4 regions of the Paenibacillus sp. FSL H7-0737 genome follow, and region 1 is predicted to be linked to each of the others. Evidence: predicted binding sites of a transcription regulator. Region 1 holds the regulator's gene; each other region holds the start of a gene.
What was found. The regulator Rex, encoded in region 1, represses fermentation and respiration genes when NADH is low (regulators of the CRP and FNR family bind a similar motif). The targets are predictions, from matches to a motif close to TTGTGAAATATTTCACAA.
Positions count from the first base shown of each region.

Region 1 (5,266 bases):
TCAAGGTCTGATCATATTCACGCTGCTGTCCGCCTTCACGTTTACCGCCAATTACGTCAATTTCATCAATAAAAATAATGGCACTCTGTTTATTTTCCTTAACAGCACGGTTACGAGCATCCTTGAACAAATCGCGGATCCGGCCGGCCCCGACACCTACATACATTTCTACAAATTCACTGCCTGATGCAGCCACGAATACAGAGTTTGTATAATGCGCAGCTGCTCTGGCCATAAGGGTCTTACCTGTTCCTGGAGGGCCAGTGAGTAGAATCCCTTTCAAAGGGCGAATCCCAAATTTACTGATCTCCTCATGCCGGATCAAAAAATCAAGTGCCTCACGAAGCTCTTGCTTCGCATTATCTTGCCCACCTATTTCTTCAAAAGTGAGCTTTGAAGGTCCTTCCTTCTTGCGTTTCTTTCCAGCACCAGCGTTCACTGTAAGCCCACCACGCAAATGAGCAATTATAAGTAGTGCAGTGAGCATCCCAGCTGCTATAACAATCGGGAATATATTAATACCTAAAAAAGCCATGAAAATAAACAGTACAGGAATAAATCCGAGTAAAATTTCTTTAAGGTACTTAGGCATTATTCCATACCCCCAAGGTCGCAGGTTTTCGCGGCAAAATAATAAATTTGCTTTCTTTTCCATTACTCAAGCTTACGTACACATTGTTGTCGTCGATATCAGTAGATGCTATCACATCTTTAAATTCCGTATTTTGCTGTTTCAATCTATCAAGTTCTGTAGGTATAATCGTATATTTACGGCTCTCCATGGCTTCAGCTACAGAGAACATCGCTTTATCCCAGTAATCATCCAATAGTTCACTTGAATTTTGCTCCACATCGAGTTTAAGTTTACGTCCTTCAATCACTGATTTTCCTTCTTTGGATACATACGATACTAGATCACGTAAATTCGTGCCCGGCTGCAAATCAAGTTTCAAAGTGACCTCATCGCGGTTAATACTAATATGTGAAGTATTTACTCCCTCAAATCCGGTTACAATCTTTTGGAGCGGTTCCTGTAAAGCAAACTGACGATATAAAAAGAATCCTCCGAATAATAGCATAGCCGACAGTAGAGACGTTATCAGTACAGGTACAAGACGTAATTTCAAGAAACGTCCTCCTCTCAAAGATGAAAAAATGTAAACAGAATGATCCTAAGTCATAGCTGCTAAGAGCTCACCAGAGCCTGACGTTCTACTAACACTGTTCTAATTACAAACAGTAGTATATCACAGGTGTATATACTATATTGAAAAAAAGTGTGAAGATATTTAAAATTTTATTTTTTAATTCTTTCCATTTTATTTAATTTATTGATTTAATTCGACAAAAAAAGGGCTGTTACTCTTAAAATAACAGACCTTTTTTCGTATGAATCTTTAAATCCCAATATATAAATCCACTCTTATAGTATATCACAATTCGTGTACTAATAGTATATCAAATAATATGTCATTTTAAAAAACAAGCGAACCATAAATGGTCCGCTTGTTTCTCTTATAATGCCTTTGTTTAATTTAACGGCTAGGTAAACTGTAACCTTCACCCATTCGAGCCCCATCCGAGAACCGATAAAATTGATAATAATATCGACCGCTTTGTTTATAAAAAAGCTGCCAAGCATACTCCCCGTTATATACTCCTGGCAACAACCGCTCAATGCTGATGTCCGGAAGATCGGCTTTTATAAGGCTACGCATTTTCGCTTCAGAGGTTCCTTTACTTAGTTCTTCAGCATATACTGCGTCGGTTCCTTCAGCAAACTTCCCATCTACAGTAAAACGTACCCAAACCATCAACTCGGTCCCGGCTTCATTCTTCCCTGTTAAGACCCAGTACACCGCATTTTTATCCCACACGGATTTCTGCGCTTTGGTTACCTCTGTCAGACCAGCACTGGTTTTAGCGACATCCTTAGCGATATCTCGCTCGTTCCATTGATCTTTCATAATATAAGCATAGAACTGGATAAGTCCGAACAGAAGGAGCAGAATCAGAACTGACCCCAGGAGGATCCATTTTTTCCTTTTCTTCAAGGTACAGCTCCCTTTCTAGTAATATATCTTTTTTGATTATATAACACACCTGTGTGTTTATCCAAAGTTTCATATCCAATTCAATGATCTAATTATCAGAAACACAAAAGGCTGTAACTTTGCAATCGCAGAAAGTCACAGCCTTTCAGTTATTCGTTATGATCTTAGACTACCGTTTAAGCAGTCCATCAAATGATTCTTGCGCCTTACGACGGATTGCTTCCTCATCTAGCGTTACACATTCTCCATGTTTTACAACCTGTTTACCATTCACCCATACATGCTCAACATCCTTGGCACTGGCAGAGTATACAGCATGAGACAACAGATCTGTGTGTGGTAGCAAATGCGGCTGGTCTATATCAATCGCGATAAAGTCCGCTTTCATGCCAACAGCGAGTCTACCCACATCATTTAAAAAGATAGACTTTGCGCCATACTCTGTAGCTATACGCAGCGCTTCCGGAGCTGGAACAGCCGTCGGATCACCACTTACACCTTTATGGATGAGGGCTGCAAGACGCATCTCTTCAAACATATCCAGGTTATTATTGCTTGCCGCACCATCTGTACCCAGTGATACCTTCACACCAGCCTTTAGAAGATCCGTAACCCGAGCCACTCCACTAGCCAGTTTCAGATTACTTCCTGGGTTATGAGACACGCCTACATCATGACGAGCCAGTATCTCGATCTCTTCATCATTCAAATGAACGCCATGTGCAACAATAGACGGACGTGTGAACATTCCAAGCTTCTCTAAATGCGCTACAGGCCGAAGTCCGTAATCCACCACATTCTGCTCCACTTCGCGTTTGGTCTCGGACATATGGGTATGCATCGGTAAATCCAAATCATGTGCCGCTTGAACAAACTTAACAAAGAAGTCTGGTGGGCAAGTATATGGGGCGTGTGGCGAGATCATCGTCGTAATTCTACCATCAGCCTTACCATGCCAATTTCGTGCAAAAGAAATCGCTTCCGCAAGCTTGTGATTTTGTACTTCCTCTGGGCATAATCCGATTACACCTCTCATCAGTACGGAACGGATGCCTGATAATTCGACTACCTCTGCTACTCGGTCCATATGATCATACATATCCAAGAAGGTTGTAGTACCACCTTTTAGCATTTCCAGTACCGACAAGGAGGTTCCCCAGTATACATCTTCTCCAGTGAATTTCGCTTCCATCGGCCACATCTTCTCTTGAAGCCACACCTGAAGTGCTAAATCATCTCCATAACCACGAAGCAATGACATTGCCGCATGGCCATGTGTGTTTACCAGACCTGGCATAAACAGCAGACGACTGCCATCAACAACTTGCACATCATCTTCCATTAAAGGCTCTTCTTTTCCTATGTAAGTGATCAAATCATCTTCAATAGTCATATATCCATTCAGAACCGGCTCATCCGTTCCCGGAATAAGAAAACGCCCGCCCTTAATAATCGTTTTACTGCTCTTCATTTCCGATTTCTTCCTTTCCGTCTTTCAAATAATAAGCAAGGCTTTGCAAATCCGTTGTAAAATCGGCAGCATGAACCCGGATATTCGATGGTGTTTTTAGAATCACTGGTGCAAAATTCAAAATCGCCTCAATGCCAGACTCAATGAGAATATCTGCTACATTCTGCGCTTCTGAATCAGGCACAGTAATGATCCCAATTCGAATACCTTGCTCACGAACCGTCTGACCAAGCTCCTCCATCGGCTGAACGGTAAGAGAGTTGATTTTCCGCCCTACCTTAGGTGCATAGGAGTCAAATATAGCGGTAATCTTCATAGTATCTTTCAGATAAGCATTGTAATTAGATAATGCATGTCCAAGGTTACCGGCACCTACTAAAGCCACATTCAATTGTTGATCCAGCTTCAGAATATGACGGATTTTTTCAATAAGATAAGTTACGTCATACCCGATACCTTTTCTACCAAAGTCTCCAAAATAAGCTAAATCTTTACGAATTTGAGCAGGATTCAAATCAAGTTTTTGTCCTAGTTCTTGTGAGGAAACGGTTAATATTTCACGTTTCTGGAGATCATTCAAGAAACGCAAGTACACAGGAAGTCTGCGAACAACGGCTTCTGATATTTTATCCGATTTCATAATTTACCTCCTAATTTAAGTGATATTCTGTTCAAATCCTATCGAAATATCTGCACCTCGTCTCAAGGAAGAGCGGTATTCTTATACCGCCCTTCCTTGTAGAGTGATTAATAAGATTGATGACGTTCTTTTCAAGAAACGCCTCCGTCTTCCAACCACTCCGCTATACGAGGAACCATTTGATCCGTAAGCATATGCTCCATTTTCGGGCCAGGCAACGAATAGAGGAAATACTTCCCATAGTGAGATTCGATCACCCTTGTGTCATACACAATAACAATACCCCGATCTTGCGCTGTCCGTACCAGCCTCCCAAATCCTTGCTTGAAGCGAATAACCGCCTGAGGAACAGACAACTTCATGAACGGATTCTTTTTTTGGGCTTGTAATAACTCAGACTTCGCTTCCGCTAGGGGGTGGTTTGGCGGTTGAAATGGGAGCCTCACGATGGCCAAGCATGTTAATGCTTCACCTGGAATATCTACACCCTCCCAAAAGCTGCTTGTTCCTAACAGTACAGAAGCTGCACTGTCCTGAAAACGGCGGATCAGCTTGCTACGGCTGCCCCCCTCCACGCCTTGACCTAACACCGTGATCTCTTGTGAGGCTAGAGCCTCTTTCAGAGGATCGTAAACCTGGCGTAGCATCTTGTAAGAAGTAAACAGGACAAGCATCCGCCCACGTGTTGTAATAGCTGCTTCTGCTAGTGACTGTACGAGTGTATCGACAAATCGGGCATCGCCTACACTCCCCTTCACACTTGGGAAATCCCGCGGAATAACTAACAGCGCCTGCTCCCGATACTTAAAGGGAGAAGGCAGGAGTGATGTCATCAGACGCCCCTCTTCCGCAGCTTCATTAAGTCCGAGATTATCAATCATAAACTGGAAAGATTTATCCACAGAGAGTGTCGCCGAAGTTAGTACGATACTTTTCTTCTTGTCGAAAAACAGCTCCTTAAGCTGAGTACTAACATCAACAGGAACGGCATACAGCTGTAGCGATTTACTGCGATAATTTCCATTCGCCTCCAGCCAATATACTACATTCTCATCATTTAATCCCATAAAAAACCGTACTTGCTCACGTATAGAAGCTAAA
Region 1 is NZ_CP009279.1:4,640,972-4,646,237, forward strand. It holds gene H70737_RS20325 (AAA family ATPase) at 1-592, opposite strand, end outside; gene H70737_RS20330 (hypothetical protein) at 585-1,127, opposite strand; gene H70737_RS20335 (cell wall elongation regulator TseB-like domain-containing protein) at 1,536-2,054, opposite strand; gene H70737_RS20340 (amidohydrolase) at 2,224-3,525, opposite strand; gene H70737_RS20345 (redox-sensing transcriptional repressor Rex) at 3,512-4,165, opposite strand; gene dinG (ATP-dependent DNA helicase DinG) at 4,297-5,266, opposite strand, start outside.

Region 2 (5,266 bases), 2.9 Mb from region 1:
ATTGAGAATTTATTGTTCTATGATGCTTATAAACACATTCGCAAAGACGATGAAGGATTGATTTCAACAATTGCTAAACCCAGTATAGAAGATGATAGAAATGAGATATTTGGTAATTTAGATTCAATTATTGAAAAAAGAGAAAATAATCTTATGAATCAAGTTATTTTGATTGAGAATCAACTAGAAGTATTAAAAAGAAATAATTATTTAAGTGATGGTGATAGTGAAAAGATTGAAAAAATACACAATGAAATAAAAATAAAAATGGATATATCTCCATATGAATTAGCGGAAAAAACCACAGAAAGATTTTTAGTGGAATATAAAGCTTTTTTGGAGTCACATTACGCCTCCACATTAAGAGCTATAAATAATAGATTTGGAATATATTACTACAGGGATATCAATATTTATTTAAGAGCAGCAAATCTTATAAGGGGGAACTTAGATTATTTGATTAGCAGCACTAAGAAAAGCATAATTGATACAATGGTCAAAATTGAAGATAACTCTAGTGGTTTGAAGGTTTATTTAGAACATTTTGAAGAGCAAATAAATATTTATTATACTGAGTTATTTGAGGGTATTACTAAAGAGATAACATCTTTTTTGACAAGTTCAGTGTTTGCCCCTCAAAGTTATGAAAGTGACTTTTGGAATTTTGTTATTAATAGATGGGGCAATTTAGAAAATGCGTATAAGTTTGTAAAATATACCGATGATATACTTTACATGTATGATGAAAATTTAAATAAATATAAAGTAAAAGAAGAATTTAATCGGATAATCTCAGAAAAGTGGGAAACCTTTATGAATAATGTACTAAAAGTTTCAGGGGTTGAGCAGGTAATAGAAGTACACTAAGCTGTTATATTCCTTTCTCCGTCTCCACACATGAATTTTATTGACTATTAAATTTCTTGACCTCCGCTCGACCACGAACACTGTGAACGTATCATTTGTAACTGGATTTATAGGAATGATATTTTTGAATAGTGGGACTTAAAACTCAAGAAAAGAGTCAAAAAGCACATAATGTTATGGATGGACTGATGTAAGAAACTTCACTGTACCTGAACGGTTGAACGCAAGAAACTGTCTTTCACGGGGACGAATTGGGGACGAAAGCTATCAATTCCAAGTGTACCGTATCCAAACAGAACTATACTATAATGAAGAAAACCCTTATAGATCAAGGTTGTAGACCACCATGGCGAATGAGAACCAAGTAGCCCATGTTCCCGCATACAGTACACGTAGAATCGGTAGCTTTGTTGGTGAGGAACCCTTGTCAAGTAGACACTAAATAATTGCTATAGTTCTAGTGATAGTACCAGGAAAGAAATGGACAATATTAATTCCACTAACGGAGAACGATAAAAGAGCCGCGAGTTAGACGAGCGTAGCCCCTAGCTCCACCATAAAAAACCGCCCTGTTCGCAATGTTGCTGACAGGGCGGTTTGCTATGTCATAGAGGGCAACTTGAAAGTTATCAGTCAACCTGCACTCTACAAACTATCTTGCACGTTTTTAAGACTAATTTATTAATAGAGCAGTTACATAAAAATAAGATTACTCTGCTACAACTTGTTTGCCTGCAATCCGGCCGAATGTGAAGATATCAGCGATGGCATTACCGCCAAGACGGTTTGCACCATGAATGACCCCTGTTACTTCACCTGCAGCGAACAGCCCAGGGATGACTTCGCCTTTTTCATTCAATACGCGAGTCTTCTCGTCGATCACCAAGCCGCCCATTGTATGGTGAACGGATGGTACAGCTTTTTCGATGTAGTAAGGGCCTTTTTCAAGAGATTTCAATCCACCGCGATGTTTGAAATCAAGGTCTTTACCTGTTTTCGCATAATCATTTACTTTATTAATCGTTTCTTTCAAAGTGTTCACGTCAATTTTGAAGAAATCAGCCGCCTCTTCAATCGTATCGGCTTTAAAGAGCAAGCCTTGTTTAACGAGTTGATCGTATTCGTCCTGATGAACTTCGATCGTTTTACCGATATCCTCAATGCCTTGATTCCATAATTGATACGTATATCCGCCCGTTTGAGCAAGAATTGCTTTAGAAATAACGTCACGACGTTCTAATTCCTCAACGAAGCGCTTGCCTTCTTGGTTAATCAGGATCGCACCATCGAAGCGGGAGTCTGCAACCAGGGAAATAACACCTGTCTCAGGATTACAGATTGGATACGTTTGAATACTCTCCATATTTGTCAGTTTGGCGCCAATCGTTTCTGCCATAACGATACCGTCACCTGTAGATCCTGGTGTATCGGTAGACATATATTTTTCATCCATTTTAGGGTTATACTTTTTACGCATCTCTACATTGGATCCAAAACCACCGGTAGCTATGATGACGCCTTTGTTCGCATGGAATGTGATCTTGTCGCCAGTACCCGAAGTCGCAGTTACACCGGTTACTTTGCCGCTTTCATCCTTCAGCAAGGTTTCGGCTTTCATATTCGTTTTGATCGTGATTTGATCAGCGTCTGTTTTGGCTTTTAACTTGGTAATCAATTCAACCCCTGTATGACCTACAGGAATCAACGCACGTTTTCTGGAATGGCCTCCAAATTGGAACAGATGATCAGGTAAGAACTCTACCTTGATCTCATCGCGCAGCCATTCGGCAGATGTTAGAGCATTGTCGGCAAGAATACGAACCATCTTTGGATCCCCGAGGTTGTCTCCGCCCTTCATCGTATCATTATAGAATAATTCAGCCGTGTCATCTGTGATGCCAAGAGCACGTTCAACCCAGTTGTCAGGCGCATTCATCTCACCACCGGAGATCAATGTGTTGCCGCCAACAGCTGGCATTTTCTCGAGCAGAACTACATTTGCTCCAGCGCTCTTCGCTTCGATAGCCGCACTAAAGCCAGCACCCCCGGCACCGATGACGACAACATCATAGGTTTGCTCGGCTTCTTCTTTGTCTTTGTTTCCACTGACTGCAGCGCCAGCGACAAGGGTAAGTCCAGACTTCGTAATTGCATCTTGAATGGCTTCAAGATATCCTTTGCTTGTAACCGTAGATCCGCTAATGGCATCAACTTTTGCGCTGTTAGTTGCCATGACATCTTGCTTGAGCTGCGTATAAACAGGTTCTGCAAGTACTTCATTTTCCTTATGCTCTGTTACTTTAATGTCAGTGATCTTGTTATCTAATAAGGAAACTTGTACTTTAATATCGCCATGTTTACCTTGCCCAACTCCTTCAAAGACTTGAACTCCGTTTGCATCTGCAGCGGGTGCTGCGTCTTTACCGCCGCAGGCAGCAAGCGTGAACATAAGACTGAGGACTAGTAGAATAGATAACAGCTTTTTCGTGTGAGTTCGCATAATATCTCCTTCATTCTGTTGTGAATTGGTTACATACATTAGGGAGAGGAAGATTTGCTAGGCAAATCCTTTATCTCTAGCCTAGACATGAATGTTATTTCATGTGAAAATATGCACAAGACCTATTATAGATTTAGTACTGCATTATGTATTTGCACAGATTAGCGTTTTTTTGTCTTTTTCGGGCATGTAAGAAACGGATATTGTGAAGGGCTATGATTACAATGAGATCAATTCACTTAAAAATTACGTTAATCGCAGGAAGCTGCTTCTTGCTGCTGTTCATTGCATTGCTTGTAACAATATATTTGGAGATGAACCATACGGTTGTCCCTTTGAATAAGAACTTAACGCAGCAAGTGGTTAATGCACGCAGCGACCAGATCGATTATTGGTTTAATCAGCGCATCGGTGAGATAGACATGCTTGCTTCTCTAGCTTCGGACCATCAGTGGACACGAGATGAATTGCTGCAAGAGATCGATAAGTTTGAGGCGAAGAAGCGAGTAGAGTACGAATCCATACGAGTGGTGGATATTCACGGAAATTCCTGGTCAGCAAAGGACAAGCCTTTTTCGATACTAAACCGACCCTACTATCGAAAACAACTGCTAAATTCAGATTCCAATTATGTGGTGAGTAATCCGATCGTATCCAAAGCGAATGCAGTTGAAATCGTCGTCATTCTCTACCGCGTGAATCCATCGGTGAATGATGAGGTAGCTTATATTGCCGCAGCCGTCTCCGTCAAGAAGATGAAGGAGATTGCTCAAGATGTAATGCTATATGACCAGTCAGGCCAGCTTATCATCGATTGCAGAGAGCTGGGTGAAGGAGATGGAGCGGAGGATGCAGCAGATAAGAAGAACATGAGTGTATTTGAGGCTCCAATTCAAAATGTGGAAGGCTGGAAGCTAGTACTCGAAGTACCGAATTCAAGTCTATCGCTAGCGGTGATCAAAACCCAGCGGACTGCATTGCTGGTAGGCGTTCTTATCGGTAGTGCGTTTATTGTCTTTCTGATGCTGCTTGCTTCTTCCATTATTCGTCCAATTCAGTCGCTTCGCCAGGTAATGGAAAATGTGCAGAACGGCAACCAAACCATACGAGCAGATGTTACGCGCTCGGATGAGATCGGCGATCTTGGGCGAAGCTTCAATGACATGCTTGTTGATTTATACGCTGTGGAGCAGGACCGAAAGGAGATGGAGCTCAGACTGATTCATGAGCAGATCAAGCCGCACTTTTTATATAACACATTGGATACGATCCAGTGGATGGCAATGGAACATGGAGCAGACAATGTGGTGGAGATGGTGGAAGCGCTTAGCGCGTATTTCCGATTAGGGCTTGGCACAGGCAGTCCCTACATTCTGCTTGATCAGGAGTTGTACCATGTCGAGAGTTATCTTCATATTCAAGGCGTGCGATATGAGGAGATTCTGGACTACGAGCTTCGATATGATGAAAAGCTTGCTCAGTGCCAAGTCGTTCGCTTCATGCTGCAGCCGTTGGTGGAAAATGCGATTTATCACGGGATTAAGCCACTTGGGGATCAAAAGTGCAAAATTTCGATTACAGCATATAAACAGGTCGATGATTTGGTCATTAAGGTTGAAAATAATGGGGTTATGATTCCTGAAGAGAAGCTTGAACAGATGAATCAAGCCCTTCTTGATGATAAATATGATCGTTCTGCCACAGGCTTTGGGCTATACAGTGTAAACCATCGCATTCGACTAGCTTACGGGGTGCCATATGGCCTTGCAGTGAAGAGCGAAGATGGCATTACCGTTATGGTCATTCGAATACCTTTGGACGGGGAGTGGAATGAAGATGTGGAAGATTGTCATCGTCGATGATGAAACGATCATTCGCAAAGGCTTGCGACAATACATT
Region 2 is NZ_CP009279.1:784,817-790,082, forward strand. It holds gene H70737_RS30135 (SIR2 family NAD-dependent protein deacylase) at 1-867, shown strand, start outside; gene H70737_RS03495 (flavocytochrome c) at 1,577-3,367, opposite strand; gene H70737_RS29635 (sensor histidine kinase) at 3,592-5,229, shown strand; gene H70737_RS03505 (response regulator transcription factor) at 5,204-5,266, shown strand, end outside.
Region 2: H70737_RS03495 (flavocytochrome c) is a predicted target of Rex. The motif match lies at 3,469-3,486, and genes of this name have one in related genera.

Region 3 (5,266 bases), 280 kb from region 1:
CAAATCTTCCTTCTTCACACCGATTAGATCCAGGCGTTGCCCTCCAGTTACCTTCACAACTTTCACGTCATATTTAAGGGAGACGTCGGCGATTTTCTTCAAATCCTCCGGCGTAGTTACCCCACCATACATGCGTGGTATCACGGTGTAGGTTCCATCTTTTTGAATATTGGCACCCATTCTTTCATTTACAAATCGGGATTCTTTCTCATCTTGATAGGTATCAGGGTTCATCATCCCTAGATAATAGTTAATCGCCGGACGACACTTGGAGCAGCCTTCCTCTTGTTTCCAACCGAGTACATTCATGACCTCTTTTGTTGTTTTAAGACCTTTAGCTGTAATTTCAGCAACAATTTCATCACGGCTAAGCGTTGTGCACCCACAAATACCTTGCTTAGCAGCTTGCTGGAAACTGTCACCTAAGACAAATTGCAGGATTTGTTCTACTACGGGTTTACAACCACCACAAGAGCGAGTAGCGCCAGTGCATGCTTTGATCTCATCCACAGTAGTAAAACCATGTTCAGTGACAGCATCTACGATCGCTTTTTTAGTTACACCATTACAGCCGCAGACAATTTCTTCGTCCGCCATAGCTTCTACGGATGTGCTCTTCTTAGCTCCGCCACCGCAGCAGCCTGTTCCCATAACCTCCGTATAAATCTCATCGGTCATTACCGCGCCTTGTTTTACTAGCTTTTGCAAATTCGCGGACTCCGTTACATCACCGAACAAAACCGCACCGACAATCACATTATTTTTGAGCAAAATTTTCTTATAAGTTCTCTTCCATTCATCTTTGCTTGAAATCACAGTGTGTTCAGGAGAATCCAAAAACTCACCTGCAGAAAATACATCCACCCCAGAAATTTTAAGCTTCGTGGAAACAATCGAACCTTCATAAGGCTTGGTATCGCTACCACATAAATGTTTAGCTAGAACCATGCCTTGTTCAAATAGTGGAGCCACCAGTCCGTAACACATACCGCGATGCTCAGCACATTCGCCGATGGAATATATATTCTGCATGGAAGTTTGCAAATAATCATCCACCACGATCCCACGATTTACGGAGATTCCGCTATCTTTTGCCAATGTCACGTTCGGTTTGATTCCAACAGCCATTACCACAAAATCTGCAGCAAGCGTACTGCCATCACTAAAACACAATCCACTTACTCTCTGTTCCCCGCTCAATTCTACCGTTTGTTTGCCCATAGAAAATTTCACGCCTTGACGCTCCAGCTCAGCTTGCAGCATCGAGGAGGCATTCCGATCAAGCTGACGCTCCATCAGATCTTCCATCAAATGAACTACGGTAACATCCATGCCAAGGTTCACAAGACCTTTTGCCGCTTCCAACCCAAGCAAACCCCCGCCGATGACAGCTGCTTTGTTGTATTGTTTGGCCGCTGCCAGCATCGCATCACAGTCTGAAATATCCCGGAATCCTACAACGCCCTCTTTATCACTGCCAGGTACAGGTAAAATAAACGAATTCGAGCCTGTCGCAATAATTACCTTGTCGTAGGGGACTAGCATCCCACTATCCGTAACAACTTGCTTCGAGCCTTCATCAATTCGTGTCACCATTGTTCCCGTGTGTAGAGTTATATTATTGTCTTCATACCAATTCCAGTCGTTTAGGATGATATCATTAAGGGTCTTACTTCCTTCAAGAACATAAGACAACATGATCCGATTGTAATTGGGATGAGGTTCACTTCCAAAAACCGTGATGTCATAAGCTCCACCCAGCTTCAATATCTGCTCAATCGTACCTATGCCTGCCATACCGTTGCCGACTAATACTAGTTTTTCTCTTATCGTTGTCATGGTTAGGTGCCTCCTCAAGCTTATGAATACCTGATCAATTTCTCTTCTACATATTGGAATTATACGGTTCAAATTCAAGTCGTCATTGTGATTGCAGTCACTTCAATTGTGAATATTTTCACACTTTAGTGTACTGATAATTGTTAGATATCTTTTCCACATAAAAAGCCAGATTAACGATTCTGAACAACCGTTTCTCTGGCTTAATGTACGATTTTTTAGCGTAAAGTCAATAAAATCTCCAATTCATCTTGAGCCCTGAGCTTCATATCCATTCCATCATCGAGTAGTTGTTTTCCGTTCACCTTCAGCTTCCATTCTTCATTACTAAGAGGAGTATAATCGTCGACGGAAAGCACCTTTTTATTGTCATCGGCCAACTGTACGCTACTACAGCTTTTAAGCAAATCTCTTACAGTTAAATCCTCTTCAAATAACATAATATACGTATGATGCAAGTCTACTTCAACACTTCCACCGTTCAAGGTCAGCCTTACAGTTTGAAGTGGTGCTTGATGGTCCTTCGACTTCGCGGTGAAGACTAGCTGTGAATCATACCCTACAGTATTATTCCAATCCGCATTCCCAATGATTTGACCGCCCATCTGAAGCTCCCAAACCATTCCCGCCTCTAGCGAAAAATCCTTTACCGAAACAATGCTTGAGTTATCCTCAGCAAATGTGGCAACATTACTACCTTTCAGTAGCTCCATGATCGATATTCCATTTCTATAACTCCCACTAAGTAACCTATCCGATGGTTTAGTAAGCAGTTCATTATCTCCAACCCTTATTGATATTGTCGGTCCCTCTGATCCTGCCACACCATTATTAGCATTACTATTGCCGTCATTGTTAGTAGAGCATCCACCTATTATGAATACAATGACTAATCCTAGCATCAATTTCCACAAAGATCGCATGGGCATCCTGGCACCGCCTTGTCCCGCCTAATGACCATATAGCGTCTCAGGCTTGTAAAGTTATGTATTCTGTCTTTTTAAGGATAACTTAAACAAGCCATGTTCTCAAATAAGTAATAACAAGCTTACTTCTAAAATTGACAAAAACTTTTTAAAAAGCTAACCTCTATCCCCCTCTTTCTGCTCATCCGGCGCCATTTCACATATTCTGGGGGATTTATCCCCCTCTTTCTGCTCATCCGGCTTCATTTCGCATATACTGGGGGATTTATCCCCTTCTTTCTGCTCATTCGGCGTCATTTCGCATATTCTGGGGGATTTATCCCCCTCTTTTTGCTCGTTCAGCCCTATCTCGTAGTCCGCTTTTAAGCAATCCTTCCACCTGCCTGCCTGCCTGCCATCCATCTATCCATCAATCGATCTTACCCATATTTTTTACGATCATTTCTTCTACCTTTTTCAACGGAGTTATCCGCATTTCTTTACATTCTATAATTTCCTATAAAAAAAGCCCCCTAAGGGACTCTTTAGAACACTATTCATCTTCACTGAAACCTAGGGAACAATATATTATTCTCCAAATGAACGTGTTCAAAAGTCATACTCTCCAGCTCTTCCAGCCGGGCATATGTCAATCGATAGGTAGTGCAAGCATGCGCCGGTGGAGTGAAATCATCTGTTATACTACGTATTTTTCTCAAAATATCGCCCGCACCATCATGCTCACTCTCCAGCTCAGACAATGACTCACGAAGCGATGTCAGGCCTTCTTGACTAGGATTAGCAGCGTATGTCAACAGCTTAGGAAACTCATCTTCTTCTTCTTTAGCCGTATGCTCAAGTAAATCTTCCTTAAGTGTGTTGAACAAGTTATATAACTCCACCAAATGGGGAGAATCCCCGCCATGCACTCGATACACCTTAGTTACATTTTGGCTAATGAGGGGTAGCTCTTCACGAAGATAACGGTGGTGTTTGTTAATAATATGGTCAATTAACTCTTCTGAAGGTGCAGTATTCCAAGCGATTTCCTCTTGGGGTACTGGATACTCTTCGAACAGCTTGTTTAGATCGCCGATGATTATCTCGTGATCCAGACCACGCTCAGCAGCTGCTTCAGCAAGAGGTTTAGCTCCACCGCAACAAAAATCAATCCGGTTTGCTTTGAAATAATCTACCGCTTTAGGGAACTGCAATACAATATCCCTCACTAGTGCATCTGGGGTAAACCCAGCCTGTATCGGTTGTGCTTGCTTCGAATCCGAAATACTATCATTAAGTTGTTTAGTTTCCATTATAGCTCCTCCTTGGGTTATGGGATTAGGTTCTGAATAAATCTTATCCACTTGTTCACCTTAACCCTGAAAGGAACTTTGACTTGTGATTGTACGCACGGAAATTGTATCTTATTTTTGAACGAAATTGGAGATTGTTGTACATGCAACGTAAACGCAAAAAAGCACCTTTGCCTACAAAGGTGCTTTTTCAACTCAATTTATTGCACATAAGCCTGCATATACGTCCGCTGTCCCTTTGAATCCTTCAAATAAGGTCCTAATCCGGCAAAACGGGAGTGATCCATATAAACACCGGTCATCCATCTGCCTTCCGTCAAGCCACCATTCCATTTAAGGACAAGATCAGGTGCGGAAATCCATTCCTGAAAGACTCGTATATCCTGATCTTTGTATTCTTTACATGGCTTAGACCGCTCAATAAGGTGGAATTCATTAAGATAAGTTGGAACGAAATAAGAGGATATCGTATGCAAATCATCATCGTCAAAAAAAGGCTCGTCGCCTAAAAAGGGTTTGAATAATACGGTATTCTCGTACATGGACCAAATTAAGGCTTGAAGCACCATACTCTGGCGAATGCCGTTATGAAACTTATATTGTCGCCCATGATTCGCCACATTTACATCTTGTGGAGGTTCCGTGGACTCCAGACAGTGCCGTTCACAACCAATACACTTCCAACCTGTCGGACTTTGAATCCATTTTTGAAAAATAGTCCCACTATCATTATTTCCTTTGTAGAGTGAAGAGATAATGCTGTAAGGCACGCCAATCCACGCATCCCATAAGGAATCAGGAAGATGGCTATGCAGCATGAACAACGTCTTGTCATAGATGAGCTGTACTTTGATAGAAGCGTTCTCTAGCTCAGCAACATCCTTTTTTCCATACGTTATTTCCCGGGAAAACAGGGTCGTCTTCGTCTTCATCTCCCTCGCCTCCTAATAGTTTTGCTATGCCTGTACTCCAGCTGAGTAGATTTGAGCAAAAACCAATACGCGAGCGCTTCCATTCAAGGATCATACAATGTTTTTCTATTATATTACAATTATTTTTAAACTGTGCAAGTTTTTTTCAAGCATAAAGGATTGGAACAAAACTGTCACTGTCTAATATTTAGAAATTGAAAAGCCCCTTTTCCACCATTCCGGAAAAAGGGCCACAACATCACTGTGAATTTTAGTCTACCCAGCTCTCAGCCCAAGA
Region 3 is NZ_CP009279.1:4,918,748-4,924,013, forward strand. It holds gene nirB (nitrite reductase large subunit NirB) at 1-1,839, opposite strand, end outside; gene H70737_RS21605 (hypothetical protein) at 2,058-2,768, opposite strand; gene ric (iron-sulfur cluster repair di-iron protein) at 3,308-4,003, opposite strand; gene H70737_RS21620 (hypothetical protein) at 4,258-4,989, opposite strand; gene H70737_RS21625 (winged helix-turn-helix transcriptional regulator) at 5,240-5,266, opposite strand, start outside.
Region 3: nirB (nitrite reductase large subunit NirB) is a predicted target of Rex. The motif match lies at 1,946-1,963, and genes of this name have one in related genera.

Region 4 (5,266 bases), 300 kb from region 1:
TGTTATATACGCCTCCAACCGATCATACCTTTTCATATGTGTTAATCCTAATATTACATGCAGCTTGTTCATAAACTCATGCGCCTGGGCACGTAATGCTTCGGCATATAAGGAGATGCCAGATAACCTTTCCATAAGTATGCTGATTTCCGTCTTATCACGGAATGTGGCAATTGCACCTTCTACAGCTCCCTTTACGTGAATGGGAACCACGTTTGCCAGTAACGTAACACCGCTATGCTCCACCTCCAAGTCCTGGCTGGCTTCACCGGTTTTGAGCACTGTATTCATCCGCAGTGATGGCCAAAAGCTCTCCACCGACTGGTTCAAGGGATCATCCTGCATGCCAATGGCTGCAAGCAAACGCCTGGCTTCTGTATTAATCAAAGTAATACGTGACTCTTTATCAACGGCAATGACTCCCTCCCTAACTGACTGTAGCATGGAGTTGCGCTCTTCCAAAAGCTTAGCAATAGCGGCCGGTTCCATGCCAAACATCATTTTTTTGATAACACGTGCCAGCAGAAATGCTCCTGCAGCCCCTATTAGACTGCCTATAAGCAATCCCCAATAAAGGATTCCCACGTTCTCTCTTATGGCAAGTCTGATGTTTCCTAGTGATATTCCTACTGCCACCGCTCCTAATTGTTTCCCGCTTGCAGAAAAGACAGGTGAAAACGCTCTTACAGATGGGCCCAAAGAACCCTCGGCTTCCGAAATGCTTTCCTGCCCCTGCAAGACTGCGGCTTCGTCGCCACCGATAAAATGCTTACCAATTTTGTCCTTGTCCGGATGGGAATATCGGATTGCATTCATATCCATGACCACAACAAATTCCACATTGTTCAACAATCGGATTTCCTCAGTGTAGCTTTGCAATTCAGACGAGCTGCGTGATTTGTTTAACGCTTCAATAATTAGAGGGTTACGCGATAACGTACGGGAAATGATCACAGCCTTTTGTTCCAACGAGGATTTTGTTTGTGAGGAAACCTTTATACTAAATAGCACATAGACCACTAGCAGCATTATGATAAGAACTGCACCAATCATCAAAGTAATTGTTGTTTGCAGCCGAAGTGTGTGTTTGCCAATTTTCATCAGCTGTCCCTCCGGAAATTTTTCTTCATTCTAACGTATACGTGCAAGGCTGGCTATGACCTTATACGCTACACCGTTATTATAAAACAACAAACGCATGGCTAAGATGAGCCCAAGCGTTTGTTTGCCTAGCCGAAAAGAGGCAGGGGGATAACTTATTGTGCTTTTACGAATTCAGCGGATTTTATACCCGTTTGGCGGCCGAAAATAATGATTTCCGCAACAGAGTTACCGCCGATCCGGTTTTGACCATGCAAGCCTCCGGTAACTTCTCCTGCTGCAAAAAGGCCTGGAATCGGTTGTCCGTCTTTATTTAAAACTTCAGTGTTGGTGTTGATTTTCACGCCTCCCATCGTATAGTGAATTCCCGGGCCGATTTTAATTGCATAATATGGCGCGCCGGACAAGTCATTGTCCATTCCGGTTGTTCTGCCGAAGTCGGCATCCTGTTTATTCGTCACCGTGCTATTCCAGCTGTCCAGTGTAGTTTTCAACTGATCTGCCGGTACGTCCATTTTTGTTGCCAAAGCCTCGATCGAATCTCCTTGGATAACGAAGCCCATTTTTTCATATTGTTCAATCGCTTTAGCGCGAGATTTTACGCCGGAATCAAATACAAGAAACGCAGATTTCTCAGGAATCTTATTGATTGCAGCGGTGACATTATCTCTTGTATCCAGTTCGTTTGTGAAACGTTTGCCTACACTTGAAACCAGGATCGCTCCTTCCCCACGAACAGCCTCCCCAATGAGATAGGATTTTTCCTGCTGCACAGTCGGGTGAACTTGGATTTGATCCATATCGACTGTGGTACCGCCGAGCTTCTCAATCATCTTGATACCGTCACCGGTGCTGCCCGGCTGGTTGGTGGTAACGTACCCCTCCAAATCAGATCTGACTCCTGAAATCATGTCTAGATTGGCGCCGAAACCACCGGTTGTCACCACGACAGCAGATGCTGTAATCGTTCTCTCCTCCGTTTGGCCAAAGATGACTTTGACGCCATTGACCTTACCGTCTTTTTCGGTAATTTCCTTGACATTGGCGTTCACAAAAAGGGGAATGCCTTGTTCTTGTACGTTTTTCACCAAACCTTTGACAAGGTATTGTCCTACTGCAGAACCATCTTCAGGACGGTGTGTACGTTTTTCGTTCATCCCACCTGTAATCGTGATATTATTCAATCTAATCCCGATAGAATCCAGCCAATCAATCGCACTTGCGGAATTGTCTACGAAGAAACGAAGCATCTCTTTATCGTTCGTATCATGGCCACCTTTTAAGGTCTCTTCATAAAAGAGATCATTGCTGTCTTCAATGCCTTGCTCTATTTGGAATTTCGTTTCAGAAGCATTCATTCCCGAAGATGATTTTGTTGTATTCCCGCCGGCAACCGGCATTTTTTCAAAAACAACCGGGTTCATACCTTTTGCTCTCGCCTCAAGTGCAGCAGACATTCCTGCACCGCCTGCACCGATAATGATGATGTCATATTTATCTTTTAGTTGATCGTACGGTGTATAGCTAGCTTTGGATGCTCCCGAAACGGCTTCAGTTTCCTTTGTCTCGTTGATCTTGCTGGTGTTCTTGTTCCCGTTTCCATTGCTGCTGTTGCTATTGCCACATCCTGTGATAACAAGCATGACTGAGAGAACGAGAATAAGAGCAGTGGTTACTTTTTTATTCATGTTATAGCTTTGCCCCCTTGTGAATATTTTTACAATCAGCTTAACGGCAAAGGCCCTGCTCTTGAAAGTTTATGTAACTAAAAAAAACGTTTTGTAACTAAATTAATCACTGCAATGTGTACGAAAGACCACCGGTTAGGGGCATGGCTCAAAAAAAGAAGAGCCTTTAGGCTCTCCTTCGTTTACAAGATCGCTTTCATCCGATTGTTTCTTGGATTATGCTCTACTTCCGCAAGACCCAATTCTTCGAGCAACGGTGGGATATACATTCCGAATCGCCCCCGAAGTCCCTTCTTTAATCCATACCAACCGCCGACAGGGTTTTCAGGTGAACGCCCCCATGCTTCAACGGTACCTTCTTTTGCTGGTTTTTGCTCATCAGCACTTCCTAACTCCATCCAATCACCATTTTGTATAAGCATGGCGTGCAGATCTTCAATACAGCGGTAGTCATAATGCAAAACCGTTTTCCCTACAGTGCAAACTATAATTTCTTTACCGTCTTTTTCGACCTTATACATTTCATACTCGGATGTTTGCGGTGGTGTCTTTAACTTCCAAGGATTTTCCTTGGTTCCTGTAGCTGTCGTCATATTTTCAACTCCCAAAGTAGCTCACAAAATTAGTAAGTTCTACTCATTTTATTATATTTGCATCACCTTACTATACTTCATTACCTTTATTCGTCCTACTCAGTATAAGAAAGCTTGCACTATCATTCCAAACTACTCAACTCCACCACATCTCCACTAGTGGCCTTCACAGCATAATTACAATCTAACTTCCCGCACAGCACATACTTCTTCTGCCCAGGATCATACACATAGACGGGTGTTAATTCGAACCATCCCTTGAGCTTGTCATAAGCTTCGTCATGGCTTACAGAAATCCCCTCTTCGCTCTTGAACTCATCAAACATATCGAGCATTGGCTTGTTATCCATATAATTTATAACCTTATAATTCTGCACATCGATGAACAGGAGGATCTTACGCTGGAATATACGATTACTTGGCGCCTTCATCCTCAGTGTTGCCTGAATATGTCCTCTTTCCCGTTGAAAAGTCTTCAACATCCATTCTCCGGATTCATCCGGAAAGAGCTGGCTTAAACCAGCTTCGACTGCGGCTATACATTCGGCTTGTTCTGCGTCTGTGATAGGAAATGAGTCCGGATGCGGCTCACTAGCTATTGCCTGCTCAATGGTAACAACCTCAAGTAGACGTATCTCCGTCCTTTCGAACGGCTCCAGCTCCGTATTCTGTTGCTCCCAATGGATTACTTGATCAATATTCAGTCGTGCTCTTGTACCTGATATAAACTCAAACGGGATGGTGGTTGTTCCGTCATTTGTAATGTAGATTTCTTCTATCCCATAGATCGGCAGGAGTTGCTTCGTCTCGTACACCGGATATTCTATAAGCTGTAGTTGTTTCCTCGCCTGTGGCTCTATCGTTTGAAGTGTGAGAGTATAGTTCTCTTTATGCACAAGGGAGCTGGAAGGAAACTGGCCATATACACTGTAAAAAACAAGCCTGCCTTCCGCATCGAAGCGAAGCTCGATCCGTCCACCAGGAGTGACTGGTATGCTACCTATTTTTTCAATAAAATGATATTCTCCAATCTGTTCCTTCTCTAAGTGAAATTGTTTACCGTATACAATCCTTGCCTCATCTTCAATCCACCGGATGACTCCGTTAAAATCTATATTTTGGAATGGTGTCCCATTCGCATAAGATATCCCGCCAACAAAAATCACACTTTTATAGTTGCGGGATTGTAGGTCAATCGTGATGACGGCAGTTCCTTCCGGATTGTAATCGCCCTTCCATTCCTTCATATGTGCAGGAAACCATTCCATACTAAGAAAATAGTTGGTCTCTCCCAGTATCGTAACGTCGCGATAAATTTCATGAGAGTGTAAGTAGTAGTTGTCCAATCCATATTTTTGCTGTGTAGCATCAAGCAGTTCTTTGATTCGAATATCCATCATAGTGCACCCCATAAAATTGATGCCTACATCATACCATTACTTAGCGTTGATTACGAAGCGCAGCAGCGAATATTGGAGTCGATTGTTACTTATTAAATAGTAAAATCTTCTGAATATACTACATGCTCATGCAATGGGCTTTGGTGATGTTCAGAAAATGATCAGTAGCTTGGGTTTTAATAATGCAGAGTGTAATAATATTTTGCACAACCTTCACCAGAATTCTATACGTGAATAATAACTAAAAATTTTTAATGGAGGTAAATCATCATGAATGACATCATCGATGGAAATGCGGCATTAATACAATTTTTCCCACTTCCAGCGCATCTTTATAGTAAGGATATTGCTTGTATTGCAACTGTTGCTTATGCAGAAGAGCAGGGACCAAATTTAACGGGCCTCATAAATGCTCTATACTGCAAGGGATATATAAACCTTGATCATCTACTAAATTCCACGTGGAAAAAACTATACCAAGTTC
Region 4 is NZ_CP009279.1:4,338,515-4,343,780, forward strand. It holds gene dcuS (DcuS/MalK family sensor histidine kinase) at 1-1,101, opposite strand, end outside; gene H70737_RS19035 (flavocytochrome c) at 1,257-2,789, opposite strand; gene H70737_RS19040 (DUF6855 family protein) at 2,972-3,382, opposite strand; gene H70737_RS19045 (hypothetical protein) at 3,505-4,782, opposite strand; gene H70737_RS19050 (hypothetical protein) at 5,053-5,266, shown strand, end outside.
Region 4: H70737_RS19035 (flavocytochrome c) is a predicted target of Rex. The motif match lies at 2,807-2,824, and genes of this name have one in related genera.